3 regions of the Bacillus paramycoides genome follow, and region 3 is predicted to be linked to each of the others. Evidence: predicted binding sites of a transcription regulator. Region 3 holds the regulator's gene; each other region holds the start of a gene.

Region 1 (7,400 bases), 1.7 Mb from region 3:
GCCAAAAATAGAGGGATCTCCACCCTTTAAGCGGACAACGATTTTTCCTTCTTTCGCAAATTGAAGGAGGTGGGCGTTAATCATTTCTTGTCGCATAATATGATTCTTTGGCATCTTTCCGCAATAAATAAGTTCACATGTTTCTTTTGTATAATGAAGAAAGAAAGGGTTTAATAAACGGTCATATAAAACGATATCTGCACGCTTTAAACAATCTATCGCTTTCTTTGTAATAAGCCCTTCATCACCTGGTCCTGCACCAACTAAATATACATATCCGTTCATAATTGCACCTCATCTATTTTTATTTAAAAGGAAGCCAGAGGAGGCTTCCTTTCGTAAATTACATGTATAAATAAATGTCACCATTAATAACTTCTACTTCGTATGTTTGAATACAGCCGTCATCAGGTTTTTGAACTTCACCTGTTATTAGTGAGATTTTCCAATCATGCAGCGGACAAAATACGAATTCTCCAGATACAATTCCTTCTGCTAACGGCCCGTTTTTATGAGGACAACGATTTTCTACAGCTCGAATCTCACCATTTGAAAGACGAAATAGGGCGATAGACATACCTTTCATTTGCACTTCTTTACCGATTTGAATCGGAAGATCTTCCGCACGCATAACTTTTATTTTTTCTTTCGTTTGTACCATATAGATCACAGCTCCTTATTTCACAGTTTCTACTTCATACATCGCTTTTAATGACTTCGTTTCTAGTGCTTGTCCCCACGCTTCCCTATATGTGCTACGAGCTGTTTGGAAGCGTTCATTTAACGTAGTAACCATACTTGCATCTTGTAGTATTTCTTTTATGTGATCGAATCCTAAACGTTCAGTCCAGTAGGCAGTACGTTCTCCGTAAATACCAGTTTCACGATAATATTGCATGTAAGCTGTAGCGATGCGAAGGACATCATCTTCAGTAGGGACGATCATGACAAAATCAGCTTCACGTACTTCTGTACCACCATTTCCGCCAATATAAAGTTGGTATCCATTTTCGACACAAACAACGCCAAAATCTTTCGTTAGTACTTCCGCACAGTTACGTGGACAGCCTGTTACACCCATCTTCATTTTATGTGGTGTATCTACCATTTCTAATGATTGTTCAAGTAGCATACCAAGTCCTAATGAATCTTTCGTACCGAAACGGCAGAAGCGAGAACCAACACAGGATTTGACATTACGAAGCGATTTTGAATACGCATATCCCGAAGTCATATGCAAGTCAGCCCATACGTTAGGTAAATCTTGTTTCTTAATACCATATAAGCCGATTCGGCTCGCGCCTGTAATTTTCACAAGAGGAACATCGTATTTTTTCGCAACTTCAGCAATTTTCATTAAATCATCTGCTGTTGTAACACCTCCGTACATACGTGGAATAACAGAGAATGTACCATCGTGCTGGATGTTACCATTCATTCTTTCGTTAACGAAGCGAGACGCTTTATCATCTTCATATTCTTCTGGAATCGCCATACGTAAATAGTAGTTCAAAGCAGGGCGGCATTTCGAACAGCCGTCTTCCTGTACAAAACCAAGCACATTTCGTACTTCTTTTGGAGATTTTAAACCTTTCTCGTGAATGGCTGCTACGACTTCATCACGTGATAAAGTTGTACATCCACACATGCCAGTAGACTGCGCAGAAGCATCAAAAGCATCTCCGAGTGTATGAGATAAAACTTGTTCCACAAGCGGACGACATTTACCACAAGATCCTGCGGCTTTCGTGCATCCTTTTACTTCTTCAAAAGTAGTTAACTCTTGCTCTAAAATGGCATGAACGATTGTACCTTTCGTAACACCATTACATCCACAAATCGTGTCATCCGCACTCATTGTAGCAACGTCAAGTTCACTTTCTTCACCAGCTTTGTGAAGAAGGGAAGCGGCTGTATATTCTTGTATATCTTCTTCTTTCTTTAACATGCTAAAGAGACGTGTACCATCAGCTGCGTCACCATATAAAACGATACCGACAACTTTATTGTCGCAAATTAATACTTTCTTATAGGAACGTTTACATTCATCAAAGATTGATATTGCTTTCGTCTGATCATCTTCATAAATTTGGCCGGCAGAGAATAAATCACAGCCAGCAACTTTTAATTGCGTACCAACGATACTGCCTGTATATCCATTCGTTTGTAAATTTGTTATATGTTTCGCTAATATTGTGCCTTGTTCATAAAGAGGGGCAACAAGTCCATATACGATACCATCATGTTCTGCACATTCGCCAACTGCATAAATGGATTCATCATTTGTTAGCATATAGTCATTGACTACAATACCTCGGTTGACAATTAGACCAGCATCTCTTGCTATTTTCGTATTTGGTCGTATTCCGACAGCCATTACGATTAAATCACAATCTACAACTTCACCATCTTCAAATTGAATGCCCTCAACATGATCTGTACCAAGAATTTTTACAGTTTTCTTTTCCATTAAAAACTTCATGCCCTGTGCTTCTAAATCTTCACGCAGAAGAGAAGCTGCTTTCGTATCTAGTTGTTGCTCCATTAAGCTAGGCATTAAATGAACAACATGTACGTCCATTCCTAAATCAATTAGACCTCTTGCGGCTTCTAAACCAAGTAATCCACCACCAATGACTACGGCCTTTTTCTTTTTTTTAGCAGTATCAATCATAAATTGTGTATCTTCAATAGTTCGAAAACCTGTTACACCAGGAAGTGTGGAACCTTCAACAGGTAAAATAAAAGCACTAGAACCTGTTGCGATAATGAGTTTGTCATATGTAACAGTACGATTCTTTTCAGTGATAATAATTTTTTCTTCTCTGTTAATACTTTGAACTCTTTCATTTGTATACAAAGTTATTTCGTTTTCTTCATACCAATTGTATTCATTCATAATGATATCTTGCATATTTGTTTTGCCTTGTAAAACATGAGAGAGCATAATGCGGTTGTAGTTTGGATGCGGTTCATCTCCAAAAATAGTAATCTCATATGAATCACTATCATGTTTTAAGATTTCTTCCATACATCGAATGCCAGCCATACCATTTCCGATCATAACTAAACGTTTTTTCATTTTCGTTTCCCCTTTTTATGTGAAATATTGAACAAAGGATTATATTTCTATTATAGAAAATCAAAAAAGGAGGAGATGTGATATTTATCACACTTATATAATGATTCACAAATTGTTAAAATTCGGATTTGTGTGAGGGGGGCGTGGATATTTTTCGCAAAATGAAAAAGCAGGACATAAGTATTTACACTCATGTCCTGCACTTGATTTATGCTCTCGTAATGGCACGTGGAAATAAAATATTATTTTCTAAATGAATATGCTCAAATAAATCAGACTCTAGCGCTTCAAGGCGTTGATACACAAGTCGATAAGTGCCGCAAGCTCCTTCTGGAGGAGTAAAGTCATTTGTCACTTTACGAAGCTCTTTTATAATATTTCCGGCATGATTGTGTTCATTTTCTAGTTCATCTACTACTTTACGTAACTTTGCATAGTATTCATCAGTTGGATTTTGTTCAAATTCTAAAATTAATGGAAAATCTTCCGTTTCTTCTTTAATTAAATGCTGTTCTAATTCCATTTTAAGTTCATGAAATAGCTTATGAATTTGAGCTAAATGAGGCTGATTTACTCCATGCACACGTAATACTTTCGTCACATATGGACTTAACTGTGGTAACTCTTCATTTAAATAACGATGATGCTTATGAATTACATAATCAATCAATTCACGATAAGAAGCACTTTTCCAATCAATTTCAGATTCATTTAATCGTTTCGTATTATGATAAAGCGTATTTAACTCTGTAATTACTTCAGAAGCTGATAAATTTCTTTCATGAATTGCATCAATAAGTGGCTTATTACCACCACAACAAAAATCTATTCTATATGATTTAAAAAGATCACTAGCCTTCGGAAATTGTGTAACAATCTCACCAACAATTGAAGTTTCAGTAAATGTATGTTCCATATGAATTCCTCCATAACGTTTAAATGTAATATCTAAATTAAGAATAGCGATAAATGAAAAACAATGTGGTGATTGAAATCACTTATAATGTGTCAGTTTTGAGGATAATAGGAGTGGTATTTAACAGAGTACATTAATATTTTTAATAGACTGATGAACATTTATTTGCATATAGGAGAAAATGGATATATTTCCTATTACATTTTTTAATAAAATCCATAAAGTATAATATAACGATTGAAAGGAGGAGATTTGAATGGAATTCCAATTGTTGGTGACTTGTATATTACAAGAAGGTAATGCTTTCTTTTTAGTAACGAAAGTAGACGATGTTATTACGTTAAAAGTACCGATTACTGCGGGAGTAGCAGGTTTATTCTTAGCTTTAGGTGTACCAAGATGTTCTTAATTTAAATCTCTAGAGTAGAAAGAGGAGGACAAGCCTCTTTCTACTAATACATAATTATTTTATGTAAACTGAAGTATTCTTTTTTTAATAGCACGTTTAAAATGGACATGCATATACTATAATGTTTCATTGGATGTTTGTGATGAAAGGTAGTTTTAAATAGTACATTCAGTGATATTTTTTTAGCTATGAAAATAAAAGAGGTGCTATTATATATGAAAAGAAGAACATTTGATATTCCAGTCACATTACGAAGAGAGTGGTTTTTAATAGAATTAGCCCATTTAACGAAAAAATATGGAATTGAAATTGCAACTAGCAAAATGGAAGCTGCACCGTTTTTAAGAGATCAAGTTACGGAATCAAAAATAGGGTCAGGGCTCCAATACGATAAATATGATGATGAGTATATAATTGAGAATTAAAGGGTAAGAGCAAAACAAATTTTTTTATAACAAAATATAAAATAAAGCAGATTCTAAATATGGAATCTGCTTTATTATGAAATACTTCTAGTCAACTATCCTCTTTCTAGTGTTTTTCCTACATATTTTTCTTGTGTTATTCCGAAAGATTCACGAAGAATGCGAGCGTAATCTTTTGATTCAATTGGTCGTTTATTTTTGATGCCTTTAAAGGTTTCTGTATAATTTTTATTTGTTAATGATACGTGCCCATAATCAGTTAATTTACAAGTAATAGCCCCTTTATTAAAAGGAGATTCTTTATGTTCTACAATCACTTTTTGAATGTTATTCACCTTTTTCTCATCTATTGAATCTAAAGTAAAGGAATAGCCTATTTTCCATTCGTGTGAAGGTTCAGATTGCAAGAAATTTGTAGATTCCCCGTTAGCTCCTTTTCTCATTTCTAAAATGTGTGTACCTTTTCGGGTAGTTCGTTTGCGAATTCGATATTCTCCCGTTTGAGAAGAGATGACTTCTCCGGTAAAAGGGACTGGATGTAAAGGTAGATGAGATGCAAAACCTGCGTCTATAACATAATCTTTATAATTATGATTTAATATGATAATGACATGACCATCATCGGGTTTCCATTTATTATCGTAAAGATCATAAACAGTACCGGCTACTTTATATACTTGAAACCCACAATCCATTAAAAAGTAATACAATAAGGAGTTTAATTCATAACAAAGACCGCCTCGTTTTTGAATTAGTAACTTTTCTACTAAGTTATTTTTTGAGATGTTTTTAATAGTACCAGCCATAATATCGAGATTTTCATAGGGGAGAATCAAGCCCATTTTCAAGAGAATTTCATCTAAATCATTAAATGTTATTTCTTTTGCAGGAATTTTTAGTCGTTTAAAAAACTCCTTTTGTAAATTGGTCATCATAAAGCATTCTCCTTTCTTTTTACAGAATTTTCTTCTGCTCACCGATAGGTTAGTACTTCTAAAAGTTTAATTCAAGTCTGCGAAAATTATCATAATATATGTTTCTGGAAACCTTACTATCTATTTAGAAATTTCAGTTTAATCTTTAATCGTAGGAAAGTCTTACAGCATAAGCTTTTATTCGTTTGTTTTGTATTAAATTAAATAAAAGTACATATCTTCATTAATCTTTTTTATAACTAGGTGGTAATAAAGTGTTTTTTTACTAAAGTTTTTTCAAGATTTGTATACTTTATATAAACAATAATGATTTAGAGATATTTGGATTTAGTACGGTTAACAATTATTGAGAAACTTTTTTATAGTGTTCTCTCAAAAGGAAGAGATAGAAACAAAGAGAATAACGTGTGTTAAGGAAGAAGGGGTACTAGTAATCTCGTGGGAATAGGGACAAGATTTTGTTTAAGTAAAAAGATTATCTAGTATTAAGAGAGAAGATAAAAAAGTATTACAAAGAGCACCTTCTTTCAAAAAAAGTGGGGGGAGTAATATGCGATTGATGAGAAGATGTGTTGCCTTACTAATTGTATTTTTTATCATGGTTCCAATGATTAGCACAAATGTGCGAGCAGAAGTTGTAAAAGAGCTTAAAACAGGCTTTCCAGATCAAGAAGTCTTTACACCTGGAGAATGGTTTTTAGGTCAAAAACCTGCTAATTATGATGAGAATAAACCTCCAATTCTCTTTGTGCAAGGAAGGAATGGGAATGCTGATAGTTGGTATGGTAAGACAGTGTATCACGATATGAATGATATGTATGACTATGCTTTGAAAGCAGGCTATCAAACAGTATTTATACAATTATATGATGCTGCTGGAAAAGGATCAGCTAGTCAGTGGGACAACGGAAAATTGTTAGCACAAAAATTAGAAGAAATATATAATCATTTCGGTAAAAAAGTTAATATTGTAGCACATAGTAAAGGCGGTATCGATACACAGGCTGCATTAGTAGGATATGGTGCAAATCGATTTGTCGGAAATGTTATTACGCTTGCGACACCACATCATGGATCAAACTTAGCTGATTTATCATATAGTTGGTGGGCGGGATGGCTTGCTTCTATATTAGGTCAAAAAGATGATGGTACGTACTCATTACAAATGGGGGAAATGGCAAAATTTCGTTCAACGATTGATAATAATCCAGCAGCCAAATTAAACCGTTACTATACCGCTACTGGGACTAGCTGGGGACCAGTATTTTCTGCGTTATCTATGGGCGGGTTATATTTGTCATCGTACGGTTCGAATGATGGACTAGTAAATGAATGGAGTGCTAAGTTGCCGTATGGAACTCATTTATTTACAGATTCTAGATTTGATCATGATAACATACGAAAAGGATCTGCTGTTTTCTCGCGAATTGAGCCATATTTACGTACATCAAATGTAGCCGTACCAGCTTTAGTAGCATCCAGCACTAGTTCAAATGAAAACATAGAACAATTAAATACAAATTCAAACCAAAACATTTTAGGAGGAGAATTGCCACAAAATCAGTGGATAGAGCAAACTGTTGCGGTTGATAAAAAAGCTGAAGGAATCGTTTCTATATTAACTGCTTCGTCT
Region 2 (7,400 bases), 240 kb from region 3:
ATTTCACGCACAATTTTAGATGAATGGGGTAACCCTATCGGAACAATTACTTTATTTGATGTGCAAGAAAAAGCCGGATTCCTTGGAACATGGCTTGGCAAACCATATCATGGAAAAGGCTATAATAAATTGGCAAAAGATTCATTTTTTAGTGAACTTTTCTATGAATTAGATATTGAAACGATCTTTATGCGTATTCGCAAAATAAATATTCGTTCTATTAAAGCTGCAGAAAAATTACAATACGTAAATCTAGCAAACGAAACAAGAAAAGCCGTTTATGATGAAATTAACGCGAATGAAGAAGTATATAACTTATATGAAATTCCAAAAGATCAATATACACTTGCTACAATGCGAGATACAACGTTCCAAGATGCTCATCACTTAAAAGAAGCATAATCTAAATTTTTAGAAAAGATAATTAACCATTAACATTTTGACATATACGTATATCACCCGATGTCTTTGGAAACGATAGATAGTGACTTTAGGACACGAGGTGATTTGTAATGGATAAAAAGAAACGTGACAAAGTAAAAAATGCATTATCTAGTACACAAGAAGTTCTCTACCAACGAGAGTTTCGTAAAGCAGATCGCGCAGCGGGTTATCGCTCGAAAAGTATTTAAAGTGAGAATGAATAATTAGAAGTTCTCCCCCCTAATTATTCATTCTCATTACATATTTTTTCTACGTGATAGAGTAGAAAAAAGGTTCCTTATAAATAAGGAACCTTTTTTATGTGGATAACGTTATCCACATAATTGATAGAATTGTGAATAAATTATACAAACCCTTCACAAGTTTGTATGTTGTAACGCATAGCAAATGTTAGAATTGTGGATATTTTTCTAAAAATTGTGGACAATGTGGATATAGTTGTTAATATTCCGACTTTACTGTTTAATGAAAGCGCAATCTCCATGTGGATAAGTCTTTCTCTCAGAAAACAATAAAAAACCCTCTTTAAATATTCCAAAGAGGGTTTCATATTAAGTAAATGATTGTGCAAGAGCAGGTGATTTAATAGGTATATGATTCGGCTTTACATGATTTTCTGCCAAAATTGTATCCACAATATGGCCAGCTGGCTCCGGACGATAAATGCTTTTCATCGCTTCTTTCATTTGAAGAAGCTTCATATCATCTTGTAATAACGCCTCTGTCTTTGCAAAAACCTCACTATCATCACGAATGACAACTGCCGCTCCTTTTCTTTCAAAGTACATCGCATTTTCATTTTCTTGTCCTGGAACAGGTTTATATAAAATGACAGGTACTTGCAATGCTGCCGCTTCACTTAGCGTGATACCGCCTGGCTTCGTAATCATACAAGAAGTAACACGGAATAATTCATCAATATTTTCAACATAACCGAATACTTTTAATGCATCAGGATTGTTTTCCTGTAATCCTAATAAATCCTGTTTTAATGCTTCATTTTTCCCACAAACAACAACTACTTGTAAATCAGGCACTGACATAAATGATTGGCATAGTTCTTTTACACTCCCTAATACCCCATGAGCACCTGCTACAATTAGTAAAATCTTTTTATTCTTACATAACTGATATTTATTATATATAATGTCTGGATTGATCTTTAACTCAAAACTATTACGAATCGGAATTCCAGTTTCAACAATTTGCTCCGCAGGCACACCAATATCAACCATAACTTTTTTCACGTGATCAGTTGCTACAAAATAACGATCTACTTCCCGATGAATCCATATTTTGTGCACACAAAAATCTGTTAATACATTATACACAGGAATTGAAATACCTGTTTGCTTTTTCAATTCTGGTACAGCTATAATCGGAAAGGTATTAATAACAATATCCGGTTTCTCTGCTTGTAAAAGTAATTTCAAACGTTTTCTTCCAAAATTCGCATACCAAGATGCTATTTTTTTATCATAAATTTTCTCTACACCATAATAAAACAAGCGGTATAATTCTTTTCCTATTGTATAACTTTTTAAATATAAATATTTTGTAATATCAGTTATAACTGGATGTGATTCTCCGAACAAATCGCATACAATTACATCTTTAATTCCTTTTTGGCGAAATGTTTGTTCTAATGTTTTCGCTACTTGCACATGACCGTTACCGTAATGTGCAGTTAATATTAAAACCTTGGGGTTTTTTATCAAACAAATCCACTCCTAGCTTATTGTTTCTCCATATTGCATATACGACAATAGGAAAAACATTTTCCTTAAAAATTACATAAACAGACTCTAATATTTCTCTTTCAGCTATGTACCTGTCGTGGATATGCAAAGCATATAAGATTGACCCCTTAATCCTATCTGTGCTCATATCTTTACATTATACTTTCCTATAAGAGCTTTCGCAATAACTTACAAATGTTCTCTATTTCATGATACTCACTCTTTTACTTCTTAATTCTTTTTACTATTTTGATTTCCCTTTACAATTATGTAAATTTCTCCACTTATTCCTTACAAAAATATGGATATTCTATTTTCAGTATACTCTTTTCTTTATATATACTCTAGATTTTATTGTACAGAAAGCAAAAAGCCTAATCCAATATTTGGATTAGACTGCTTGTAAAATATGTCTTGCTTCTTCTACATTTTTTTCAGTAGGTGGTTCTACATTCGCTAGTGGATACTTATGCCCAAGCGCTTCCCATTTATATACACCAAGCTTATGGTATGGTAACACTTCAACTTTCTGAACATTAGACAGGCTTTGAATAAAACTAGATAGTTTTTTTAGATCCTCTTCATTATCAGTAATACCAGGAACTAATACGTGTCGTACCCAAATCGGTTTATTTTTATCCGATAAATAACGAGCAAATTGTAAAATATGTTCATTTGGTTTTCCTGTTAACTTACGATGTTTCTTTGAATCAATATGTTTCAAATCTAATAAAACTAAATCTGTGTATTCCATTAAAATATCTAGTTTATTTTGGAATTCCGGTTCTTCAGAATAACAACCACCTGAAGAATCAATTGTTGTATGAATTCCAACTTCCTTACATTTCTTAAATAATTCAATTAAGAAATCTAGCTGTAATAATGGTTCCCCACCACTAACTGTTATACCGCCTCCGGAAGCTTCAATAAAAGGAAGGTAACATGTCACATCCTGCATTACTTCTTCGACTGTTATTTCTTTTCCTTTACCGATCTCCCACGTATCAGCATTATGACAATATTGACAACGTAATAAACACCCTTGTGTAAATATGACATAACGAATTCCTGGGCCATCAACAGTACCACAAGACTCTACAGAATGAATTCTTCCTTTTACCATATTACTTCCTCCTTTATTGAAACAGCCTCCCTCTGCTATTTATAAAATGCAGAGGGACACTTTTTTCACTTACATGCTTTCATGCATTGTACGGTTAATTACATCAATTTGTTGTTCACGAGTTAATTTAATAAAGTTTACAGCGTAACCAGATACGCGAATTGTTAATTGTGGATATTTTTCAGGATGTTCCATTGCATCCATTAATGTTTCACGGTTAAATACGTTAATATTTAAGTGATGTCCCTCTTTTACTGCATAACCATCAAGCATTGATACTAGGTTACGTACTTGTACTTCATCTTCTTTACCAAGTGCTTTTGGAATAATAGAGAATGTATTAGAAATACCATCTTGTGCATCTTCATATGGTAATTTAGCTACAGATAATAATGAAGCTAATGCACCTTTTGTATCACGTCCATGCATTGGGTTCGCACCTGGTGCAAATGGTTCTCCAGTACGGCGTCCATCTGGAGTGTTACCAGTTTTCTTACCGTATACAACGTTAGATGTGATTGTTAAGATTGACATTGTATGAACAGAATTTCTATATGTTTTATGTTTACGAAGTTTATTCATAAATGTTTTCACAAGATTTACAGCGATTTCATCTACACGATCATCATTGTTACCGTATTTAGGGAAATCTCCTTCGATTTCAAAGTCAACTGCGATTCCGTTTTCATCGCGAATTGGTTTTACTTTTGCGTGTTTAATTGCACTTAAAGAGTCTGCTACTACAGATAGACCCGCGATACCTGTTGCCATTGTACGAAGAACATTTGTATCATGAAGTGCCATTTCAATACGTTCGTAGCTATATTTATCATGCATGTAATGAATAACATTTAATGTGTTTAAATACAGGCCTGCTAACCATTCCATTGTCATATCAAACTTATGCATAACTTCTTCATAATCTAATACTTCAGAAGTAATCGGTGCGTACTCAGGACCAACTTGTGCTTTAGATTTTTCATCTTTACCACCGTTAATCGCATATAGTAATGCTTTTGCTAAGTTTGCACGTGCGCCGAAGAATTGCATTTGTTTACCAATTCTCATTGCAGATACACAGCAAGCAATTCCGTAGTCATCGCCGTAGTCAGCACGCATAATGTCATCATTTTCATATTGAATTGCTGATGTTTTAATAGACATTTTCGCACAGTAGTTTTTAAAGTTTTGTGGTAATTGTTTAGACCAAAGAACTGTTAAGTTTGGTTCTGGAGCTGGTCCTAAATTATCTAATGTATGCAAGAAACGGAATGAGTTCTTTGTTACTAATGGACGACCATCTAATGCCATACCACCGATAGACTCAGTTACCCAAGTTGGGTCACCAGAGAATAATTCATTATAATCAGGTGTTCTTGCAAATTTCACAAGACGTAATTTCATAATGAAGTGATCCACAATTTCTTGTACTTCTTCTTCTGTTAAAGTACCATTTGCTAAATCTCTTTCAATATAAATATCTAAGAATGTAGAAGTACGTCCAAGACTCATTGCAGCTCCGTTTTGCTCTTTAATTGCTGCAAGATATGCGAAGTATAACCATTGGAATGCTTCTTGCGTGTTTGTTGCTGGCTTAGAAATATCAAAACCATGGGAAGCAGCCATTTGTTTTAACTCTTGAAGTGCACGCATTTGCTCAGATAACTCTTCGCGTAAACGCATTGTCTCTTCGCTCATTACACCGCCAGTTAAATTTAAATCAGCTTTTTTCGCTTCAATTAAATGATCTACCCCATATAATGCTACACGACGGTAGTCACCGATAATACGTCCACGTCCGTATGCATCTGGAAGGCCAGTAATAACACCTGATTTACGAGCAGCTCTCATTTCTGGTGTATAAGCATCGAACACACCTTGGTTATGAGTTTTTCTCCAATCTCTAAAAATACGACTAAGTTCTTTATCCATTTCGTATCCATAAGATTCACAAGCTTGTTCCGCCATACGAATACCACCATATGGTTGTAAAGAACGTTTAAATGGTTTATCAGTTTGGAAACCGACTACTTTTTCAATATCTTTATTTAAATATCCTGGTTCATGTGATGTAATAGAAGAAACGATTTTTGTATCCATATCAAGAACGCCACCGTTTTCACGTTCTTTCGTTGTTAAATCCATTACTTGATCCCAAAGTTGTTTCGTTGCTTCAGTTGCTCCCGCTAAGAAAGATTCATCTCCTTCGTAAACGTTTACATTATTTAAAATGAAATCGCGAACATCAATCTCTGCTTTCCATTTTTCACCTTTAAAGTTTTCCCATGCGTTTTTAACATTTTCTAATACTTGAGTCATCCTAATCTCCTCCATTTTTGATTAGTACAGGACTAAGATTTTTTATATAACAGCTTACACACTTAGAATACTACTTTTTTGCGAAAGTGAACGAAACAGTTGTGACATGTTTGTGAAATATTGAGCAAACTACTATATGTATAGTGTTAACTTCACTTAAAAGTCTTTATAATTAACCCTTTCCTTGATTGTATTTTTTTGGTATCCTTATATACGAGTCCTATTTTGTAATATAAAAACAATACCCATTGTAGAGCTGTAATACTCTTATCTCCTAATCTGTTATAGTTTTTATAACAGAACAAAAAAGTGTACATATGTTGTACACTTTTTTGTTACTACTCTAAAACATCTCTTTTTCTATTCCCATCATAGAATCCGCCACGATTACCTTCTAATACAATTAATTGCTCTAATCCTTCTATATGATCACCTATAATTCGCAAAACAGCTGGGGGATGACCTATTTTTGCAAAATGTTCACTGGGACGAATACGGTTCATCTGATCGACCTCTACACGACTTACACATGCAATTTCGAAGCCTAACAGAATCGCTTTCACTTGAGCTACACAAGGTGATAGTAAAGATCTATAACCGATTTCTTTCAAGCATTTACGGCTAAACGCATTCGGTACAGCAATAAGAGAACCTACCCCTAGATCTTTTCTATCACAAGCTAAATTTAACGCATATTTAAACGCAGTTACAAGATGAAGCGGTACTCTTAAATCTAAATAATGATTTAGATCATTTAATGCGACATCCATTCCATCTGCAATAGCTTTTGCGAAAGGATATAGTTCCCTAGACGGGATAACAAAGTCACCGTCTATAAACAACACAATTTCCCCTTTTGCAAAGTAAGTTCCAAGTGAACGTCCTACATCGTTTCCAAGTGCTTCTTTATATACAATTGTTGTTGCTCCCTTTTCTTTTGCAATCGTTGCGGTTTGATCAGACGAGCCATTTACTACAACGATAATTTCAAAAGGTTCAATTTTTCGAAGGTCATCTATAACATTTCCAATTGTTTTCTCTTCATCTTGTACAGGAATAATGACTGATAATTGCTTTCCTTTATACAATTTAGATGTAATGCCCCATCCTTGATAAAAATCTTCGAAATCTAAAGTATGATAGACACTATCTCTTTTCCTATTTCCATCATAATATCCTCCGCGCTCATCGCTACCTACTATTCGCTCCGCTACAGCTTCTATATGATCACCTATCATCCGTTTTTCAGATTGCGAGAGACCCATCCCATATGCAGCATGCTCGGTCGGCCGAAATTTATTTGGCGTAATAACGTCAATTGCACAATGCCGACTAATTCTCCATTCACTTTGAACTAGGCGTAAATGAGCGACAATAGGATTAACAAAGCTTTCATATCCAATACTTTGAACGACTTCTTTCGTCAATGCATGAGGTGCATCTAATAAGGAATCAATTTTTAATTCTTCACGCTCTAACATTGCATTTAATATTTGGCGCCATACTGTAATAGAATTGGGTTTTTGCCTTTTTAAAAATAGTGCATCCAAGTTATTTAAAACGATGTCGGCCTGACCATGTAAAATCGGATTCAGGAATAATTGTAATTTTGAAGTTTGAATAGCAAAATCGCCATCTATAAATAGTAATACATCACCTATAGCTTGTTTTGCACCAGCTGCACGTCCAACATCATTTCCAAGCTGCTCTGTATATTGCAGTACTTTACATCCTAACTGCTCAGCAACTGTTTCTGTACCATCAGTACAACCATT
Region 3 (7,400 bases):
TTTTCGGGAAATAAAAAACAAGAAGATATCTTTAAAAAACATTTTGAAATATGCTTTTATTATAGGGGACGCTAATATTGTCAAACCTTGTCGGTAAATCGATATGTTGTTTCGAATCTTTTATGCAATAGACGTTGAACTGGACTAGAGGATAAAAAGGATGCCCCATCGTCAATAATACCGATTAATGAGACACCCTTCTTATTACTACTCTTATAAATGCAACTCTTCCCATTCTGCCATACAAGCGTCAAGTTGCTCTTGTAATGTTTGTTTTTTCGTTGTAATTTCACTAGCCTTTTCGTAATCTGCATATATTTCTGGTAAGCAAAGTTGATCTTCTAACGTAGCAATTTCTTCTTCAAATTGTACAATGTTTTGTTCTAGTTCCTCAATTTTTCGAGTACGTTGACGCTCCAACTTTTTGCGCTCTTTTTCTTCGAGATAATTTAATTTTTCTTGTGCAACTGTCTTTTGAACGGGTGCTTCATCTTCTTGCTCTAATTCCGCACGTTCAATCATCTCATTTTTCTTTTCGACGTAGTAATCGTAATCCCCTAAATATTCTTGTGCACCTTCTGTTGATAGCTCAACAACAGTTGTCGTTACACGATTAATAAAGTAACGGTCATGTGAGACAAACAGAAGGGTACCTGGATAATCAATTAAAGCATTCTCCAAGATTTCTTTACTATTTAAATCAAGATGGTTCGTAGGCTCATCGAGAATTAATAAATTTGATTTTTGCATCATAAGTTTTGCAAGAGCTAACCGAGCCTTTTGTCCACCACTAAGAGAAGACACTGGTTTTAGTACATCGTCTCCTGTGAATAAGAAGTTGCCTAGTATTGTGCGAATTTCTTTTTCAGGCTGTAATGGATATTCATCCCATAATTCATTTAAAACTCGTTTAGAAGATGTTAAGTTAGCTTGTTCTTGATCATAATACCCAACAGATACATTGGATCCGAAAGAAACATCACCATGTAGTAGTGGTAACTTATTCACAATGGATTTTAATAATGTGGATTTTCCAATTCCGTTTGGGCCAACTAAAGCAACACTATCCCCGCGAGTTAAGCGCATTGTTACATGTTCAATAATCGGATCCTCATCATAGCCGATAGTTGCATCCTTTACTTGTAAAACATCATTTCCACTTTGTTTTTCGATATCGAAGTGGAAGGAAGCTGACTTAGAATCACCTAATGGTCTTGTTAATAGTTCCATACGGTCTAATTGTTTACGACGGCTTTGAGCGCGTTTTGTCGTAGATGCACGAGCTATATTTTTTTGAACGAAGTCCTCAAGCTTAGCGATTTCATCTTGTTGTTTTTCATAACGCTTCATTTCTTGCTCGTATAGTGCTGATTTCAAATCTAAATATTTACTGTAGTTACCAACAAATCGTCTGCTTTCTTTATTCGAAATTTCATATACTTGTGTAACGAGTTTGTCTAAGAAATAACGGTCATGGGAAACGATTAGTATTGCGCCAGGATAGCCTTGTAAATATTGTTCAAGCCATGTTAATGTTTCGATGTCTAAATGGTTTGTAGGCTCGTCCAAAATAAGTAAGTCTGGTTTCGTTAATAATAACTTACCGAGAGCTAATCGTGTCTTTTGTCCACCGCTTAATGTAGAAATCGTCGTCTGGTGCGTTTCAACTGGGAAGCCAAGACCACTTAAAATCGAGCGGATATCTGCTTCGTACTGATAGCCACCTTGATCTTTATAATCTAATTGTAATTGGTCATAATCAGCTAATAATCTTTCATATGTAGCCTCATTTGAAAAGTTTACTTCTTGTCCCATCTCTTGCTCTAGCCTTCGAAGTTTTGTCTCCATTTGCTGCAAGTGTGTAAAGACGGTTAACATTTCATCCCAAATTGTTAAAGACGTTTCTAAACCGGTATTTTGAGCTAAGTATCCGATTGAGACATCTTTCGGTTTTATAATTTCGCCACCATCATGGGATAGCTCACCAGCTATTATTTTTAATAACGTAGATTTTCCAGCTCCATTTCGTCCGACTAATGCGATACGATCTTTCGTTTGAACTTCCAATTTTATGTTTGCAAGAATCGTTTCTGCACCGTATAATTTCGAAAGCGCGTTTACTTGTAATAAAATCAATGTTTTCACCTCAAATAATTTCTTAACTTTGCCATGTTTATATTTCTCAATCATACTAAAAATAGTGTATAGTTTAAAATACAGAGAGAATACTTCTTCTTTCTATTATACAAGGAATTTAATAAGTGCTAAACTTCTGTATTTGATTAAAGCATATGAATAAAGATAGGAAGAGAGGAGAGGTTATATGGAGCAGCAGAAAATTCCACAAGCCACTGCTAAGAGATTGCCTCTATACTATCGATTTATCCAAAACTTATCTCTATCTGGTAAGCAACGTGTTTCATCAGCCGAATTAAGTGAAGCGGTAAAGGTTGATTCCGCAACTATTCGAAGAGATTTCTCATACTTTGGGGCGTTAGGGAAAAAAGGATATGGATATAACGTAAATTATTTATTATCATTTTTCCGTGAAACACTCGACCAAGATGATATAACACGTGTAGCGCTTATTGGAGTAGGTAATTTAGGGACCGCTTTCTTACATTATAATTTCACGAAAAACAATAATACAAAAATTGAAATGGCGTTTGACGTTAGTGAAGAGAAAGTAGGAACAGAAATCGGGGGCATTCCTGTATATCACTTAGATGAATTAGAAGAAAGATTATCAAATGATATACAAGTGGCAATATTAACAGTACCGGCTACAGTAGCACAATCTGTAGCAGATAGATTAGCTGAAACGAGTGTGCATGGTATTTTAAACTTCACACCAGCACGTTTAAATGTATCAGACAATATAAGAATTCATCATATTGATTTAGCAGTAGAGTTACAAACACTTGTTTACTTTTTAAAGAATTATCCACAATAAAACGCAGAGGAAGCGACCTCTGCGTTTTATTATTGTTTTTTCTTTGTGAATTTAACTAAGATAAGGCGAAGTGCCAAATTAAAATCAATTGTTGCCATAACTGCAAATAGTATTGTCCACATATTCCAGATTGTATCTGTTACGTTCGTAATGGCGAAGCGTGTAAAGATACATCCTAGAAGGAAGTACAATGCAGCCATGAACAATGGCGAGTTTCTCATACTAAAAATCCTCCGATAAAGCCTTGCATTTTTTCAGCTTCTTTAATCATTTCTTGAATGTGTTCATTACTCACTAAAACTTGAGCAACTGCAACTAATGTATTCATTGCAACATGGGCCGCAATTGGAACGATAATACGCTTCGTCTTTACATATAAAAAGGCAAATACGAGCCCCATTGCAGTGTATACCAATAAGTGAGTGAAATCAAAATGAATTGCTGCGAATACGAGAGAACTAATGATAGCAGCAATAAAGAAGTTAAACTTCTTATAAAGTGTACCAAATAAAATTTTTCTAAACACGATTTCTTCTAAAATAGGTCCGATTATAGATATAACAATTAGGAACCAAGGAGTAGTTCTTGCGATATCCATAAGCCTCGCTGTGTTTTCAGATCCAGGTTTAATACCTAATACATACATTTCAATCATACCAGCAATACTTTGTGAGAAAAATGCTAAGAAGAATCCGATAAAAATCCATCCAATTGTAGCTGGAACAGTAGACCGCGTTTTATCTAAATGTCTATCACGAATATCTGTTCTAAGTAACCAAAGCACGATACATAATGCAATAAAGAAGCTAATGATTGCCCAGTGGCCAGTTATGAGTTGGAATTTCTCCTCCCTAGTAAATCCTCTGTTATCATAAAGTCCAGTTTTCAGGAGAAGCGGTAATCCAGCTATGGATGATAACTGCATTAAAATGTATGTAACGATAACCCACCAATATTGTTTTTTCAAATGGTTTAACCATCCTTTCTACCTCTAGTGTATGAGATAAGGTAGGATAACATGTACATATGCTACCTACGATATAAACCTTACGTAAATTATGTTTTTTTCGTAAATCCTTACTTGAAATTATAATAGAAGACAGGAGAAAGTTGTGTGTGTAGCGAAAACAACTTAGGGTGTCCTTTCATATTGTAACATACGAGTAGTGGAAACAACGATTCATATAGTAAAGGTAGAAGAAGAGAGAATCTATATAGAAAAGTGTATAACTTAATTTGCGAAAAAATTATGATTTTTTTACTTGCAAAAGAAATTGAGATTATTTATTATTATAAGTGTGTTAGCACTCGGGTGACCTGAGTGCTAATAAATAAAATTTACATAACAAAATGAGGAGGTTATTGTTCATGCTAAAGCCATTAGGTGATCGCGTTGTAATTGAGCTTGTTCAAGCGGAAGAAAAAACAGCAAGTGGTATTGTATTACCAGACACAGCAAAAGAAAAACCACAAGAGGGTAAAGTTATTGCAGTAGGTACTGGTCGAGTGCTTGAAAATGGTGAGCGTGTTGCTTTAGAGGTAGCAGCAGGTGATCTTATCATCTTCTCAAAATATGCAGGTACTGAAGTGAAATACGAAGGTACAGACTACTTGATTTTACGTGAAAGTGACATTTTAGCAGTTATCGGTTAATTATATAAATCTTAAAAAATCCAAGGGGGTCAATTATTATGGCAAAAGATATTAAATTTAGTGAAGAAGCACGTCGTTCGATGCTTCGCGGTGTCGACACTCTTGCAAACGCAGTAAAAGTAACGCTTGGACCAAAAGGTCGTAACGTTGTTCTTGAGAAAAAATTCGGTTCACCACTTATTACAAATGACGGTGTAACAATCGCAAAAGAAATTGAATTAGAAGATGCATTCGAAAACATGGGTGCAAAATTAGTAGCAGAAGTTGCTAGCAAAACAAACGATGTAGCTGGTGACGGAACAACAACTGCAACTGTATTAGCACAAGCTATGATTCGTGAAGGTCTTAAAAACGTAACAGCTGGTGCGAACCCAATGGGTCTTCGTAAAGGTATCGAAAAAGCTGTTACTGCTGCAATCGAAGAATTAAAAACGATTTCTAAACCAATCGAAGGTAAATCTTCAATCGCACAAGTAGCTGCTATTTCTGCGGCTGACGAAGAAGTAGGTCAATTAATCGCTGAAGCAATGGAGCGCGTTGGTAACGACGGCGTTATTACTTTAGAAGAATCTAAAGGATTCACAACAGAATTAGACGTAGTAGAAGGTATGCAATTTGATCGTGGATATGCATCTCCTTACATGATTACTGATTCTGACAAAATGGAAGCAGTTCTTGATAACCCATACATCTTAATCACTGACAAAAAGATTTCTAACATTCAAGAAATCTTACCAGTATTAGAGCAAGTGGTACAACAAGGTAAACCGCTTCTTATCATTGCTGAAGATGTAGAAGGCGAAGCGTTAGCTACATTAGTAGTGAACAAACTTCGTGGTACATTCAATGTAGTAGCTGTTAAAGCTCCTGGATTTGGTGACCGTCGTAAAGCAATGCTAGAAGATATCGCAATCTTAACTGGTGGCGAAGTAATCACTGAAGAATTAGGTCGTGACTTAAAATCTGCTACAGTTGAATCTTTAGGACGCGCTGGTAAAGTTGTTGTAACGAAAGAAAACACAACTGTAGTTGAAGGTGTAGGAAGCACACAACAAATCGAAGCTCGCATCGGTCAAATCCGTGCGCAATTAGAAGAAACAACTTCTGAATTCGATCGTGAAAAATTACAAGAGCGTCTTGCAAAACTTGCAGGTGGCGTAGCAGTAATTAAAGTAGGTGCAGCAACTGAAACTGAGTTAAAAGAGCGCAAACTTCGCATTGAAGATGCACTTAACTCAACTCGTGCAGCAGTAGAAGAAGGTATCGTTGCAGGTGGTGGTACTTCACTTATGAACGTATACACAAAAGTAGCTTCTATCGTAGCTGAAGGCGACGAAGCAACAGGTATCAACATCGTACTTCGTGCACTAGAAGAGCCAGTTCGTCAAATCGCAATCAACGCTGGTCTGGAAGGATCTGTAGTTGTAGAGCGTCTAAAAGGCGAAAAAGTAGGCGTTGGTTTCAACGCAGCAACTGGCGAGTGGGTTAACATGCTTGAAACTGGTATCGTAGATCCAGCTAAAGTAACTCGCTCTGCACTTCAAAACGCAGCATCTGTTGCAGCTATGTTCTTAACAACTGAAGCTGTAGTAGCTGACAAACCAGAACCAAATGCACCAGCAATGCCTGACATGGGCGGCATGGGCATGGGCGGTATGGGCGGAATGATGTAATTCCGTTTGCTCGAAAAACATCCATTTCTATATAGAAATGGATGTTTTTTTGTGTTTTTTAGAAAAGGAAATGAATTTCTGTAGAATTTTGTCGCTTTCTCTCTTGACCATATAGATACTTCATTGTTAGAATCTAGGAAGATAATATAAAACGATCCTTCATATATCCTCAAAGATAAGGTTTGAGAGTCTCTACCGGGTTACCGTAAACAACCTGACTATGAAGGCAGTGTGTCTTATATTTATAAAGAGCGGAAGACTATCTTTCTTTATAAAGCCAGACCCTGCCTTTTCTTTGTTATGAGACTAGAGGCGGAGGACTGGCTTTTTTTATTATATTGGTAATGCTTTTCGCCGAATTGGTGAAAATATTTATATACGAGAACTAACGTTGAGGTGATTATTTTGAAGAAGCAGCACGATACAATTATCGTTTTAGATTTTGGGAGTCAGTACAATCAGTTAATAGCACGTCGAATTCGTGAGTTCGGTGTATACAGTGAACTTCATCCACATACAATTACTGCGGAAGAAATTAAAGCAATGAATCCAAAAGGGATTATCTTCTCTGGTGGACCAAATAGTGTATACGGTGAAGGTGCATTACATTGTGATGAAAAAATCTTTGAACTAGGATTACCGATCTTCGGTATTTGTTACGGTATGCAGCTTATGACACAACACTTCGGTGGGAAAGTAGAACGTGCAAACCACCGTGAGTACGGAAAAGCTGTTCTTAAAGTAGAGAACGAATCAAAATTATATGCAAACCTTCCAGAAGAGCAAGTTGTATGGATGAGCCATGGTGACTTAGTAACTGGTTTACCTGAAGGATTCGTAGTAGATGCAACAAGTGAGTCTTGTCCAATTGCTGGTATGAGCAATGAAGCGAAAAACTTATACGGTGTACAATTCCACCCAGAAGTACGTCACTCTGAGCACGGTAACGATTTAATTAAAAACTTCGTATTCGGCGTATGTGGTTGTTCTGAAGGATGGAACATGGAGAACTTTATCGAAGTAGAATTAGAGAAAATCCGTGAAACTGTTGGAGACAAAAAAGTTCTATGCGCACTTAGCGGCGGTGTAGACTCTTCTGTTGTAGCAGTATTAATTCATAA

The links. Region 3 encodes Rex, which represses fermentation and respiration genes when NADH is low (regulators of the CRP and FNR family bind a similar motif). Its sites were predicted from a motif close to TTGTGAAATATTTCACAA; they were not measured.
Region 1: nirB (NADPH-nitrite reductase large subunit) is a predicted target of Rex. The motif match lies at 3,100-3,117, and genes of this name have one in related genera.
Region 2: pflB (formate C-acetyltransferase) is a predicted target of Rex. The motif match lies at 5,736-5,753, and genes of this name have one in related genera.

The regions. Positions count from the first base shown of each region.
Region 1 is NZ_CP152427.1:1,999,576-2,006,975, forward strand. Features, by position in the region: gene AAG068_RS10415 (uroporphyrin-III C-methyltransferase) at 1-285, opposite strand, end outside; gene nirD (nitrite reductase small subunit NirD) at 344-661, opposite strand; gene nirB (NADPH-nitrite reductase large subunit) at 677-3,082, opposite strand; gene ric (iron-sulfur cluster repair di-iron protein) at 3,291-3,998, opposite strand; gene exsG (exosporium protein ExsG) at 4,255-4,407, shown strand; gene AAG068_RS10440 (hypothetical protein) at 4,623-4,832, shown strand; gene AAG068_RS10445 (arylamine N-acetyltransferase family protein) at 4,928-5,767, opposite strand; gene AAG068_RS10450 (lipase family alpha/beta hydrolase) at 6,318-7,400, shown strand, end outside.
Region 2 is NZ_CP152427.1:494,253-501,652, reverse strand. Features, by position in the region: gene AAG068_RS02605 (GNAT family N-acetyltransferase) at 1-402, shown strand, start outside; gene AAG068_RS02600 (YfhE family protein) at 513-632, shown strand; gene AAG068_RS02595 (diglucosyl diacylglycerol synthase) at 996-2,162, opposite strand; gene pflA (pyruvate formate-lyase-activating protein) at 2,575-3,306, opposite strand; gene pflB (formate C-acetyltransferase) at 3,376-5,625, opposite strand; gene AAG068_RS02580 (glycosyltransferase family 2 protein) at 5,964-7,400, opposite strand, start outside.
Region 3 is NZ_CP152427.1:258,709-266,108, forward strand. Features, by position in the region: gene AAG068_RS01505 (ABC-F family ATP-binding cassette domain-containing protein) at 214-2,136, opposite strand; gene AAG068_RS01510 (redox-sensing transcriptional repressor Rex) at 2,324-2,953, shown strand; gene AAG068_RS01515 (YdiK family protein) at 2,983-3,174, opposite strand; gene AAG068_RS01520 (CPBP family intramembrane glutamic endopeptidase) at 3,171-3,920, opposite strand; gene groES (co-chaperone GroES) at 4,322-4,606, shown strand; gene groL (chaperonin GroEL) at 4,645-6,279, shown strand; purine riboswitch at 6,419-6,520, shown strand; gene guaA (glutamine-hydrolyzing GMP synthase) at 6,685-7,400, shown strand, end outside.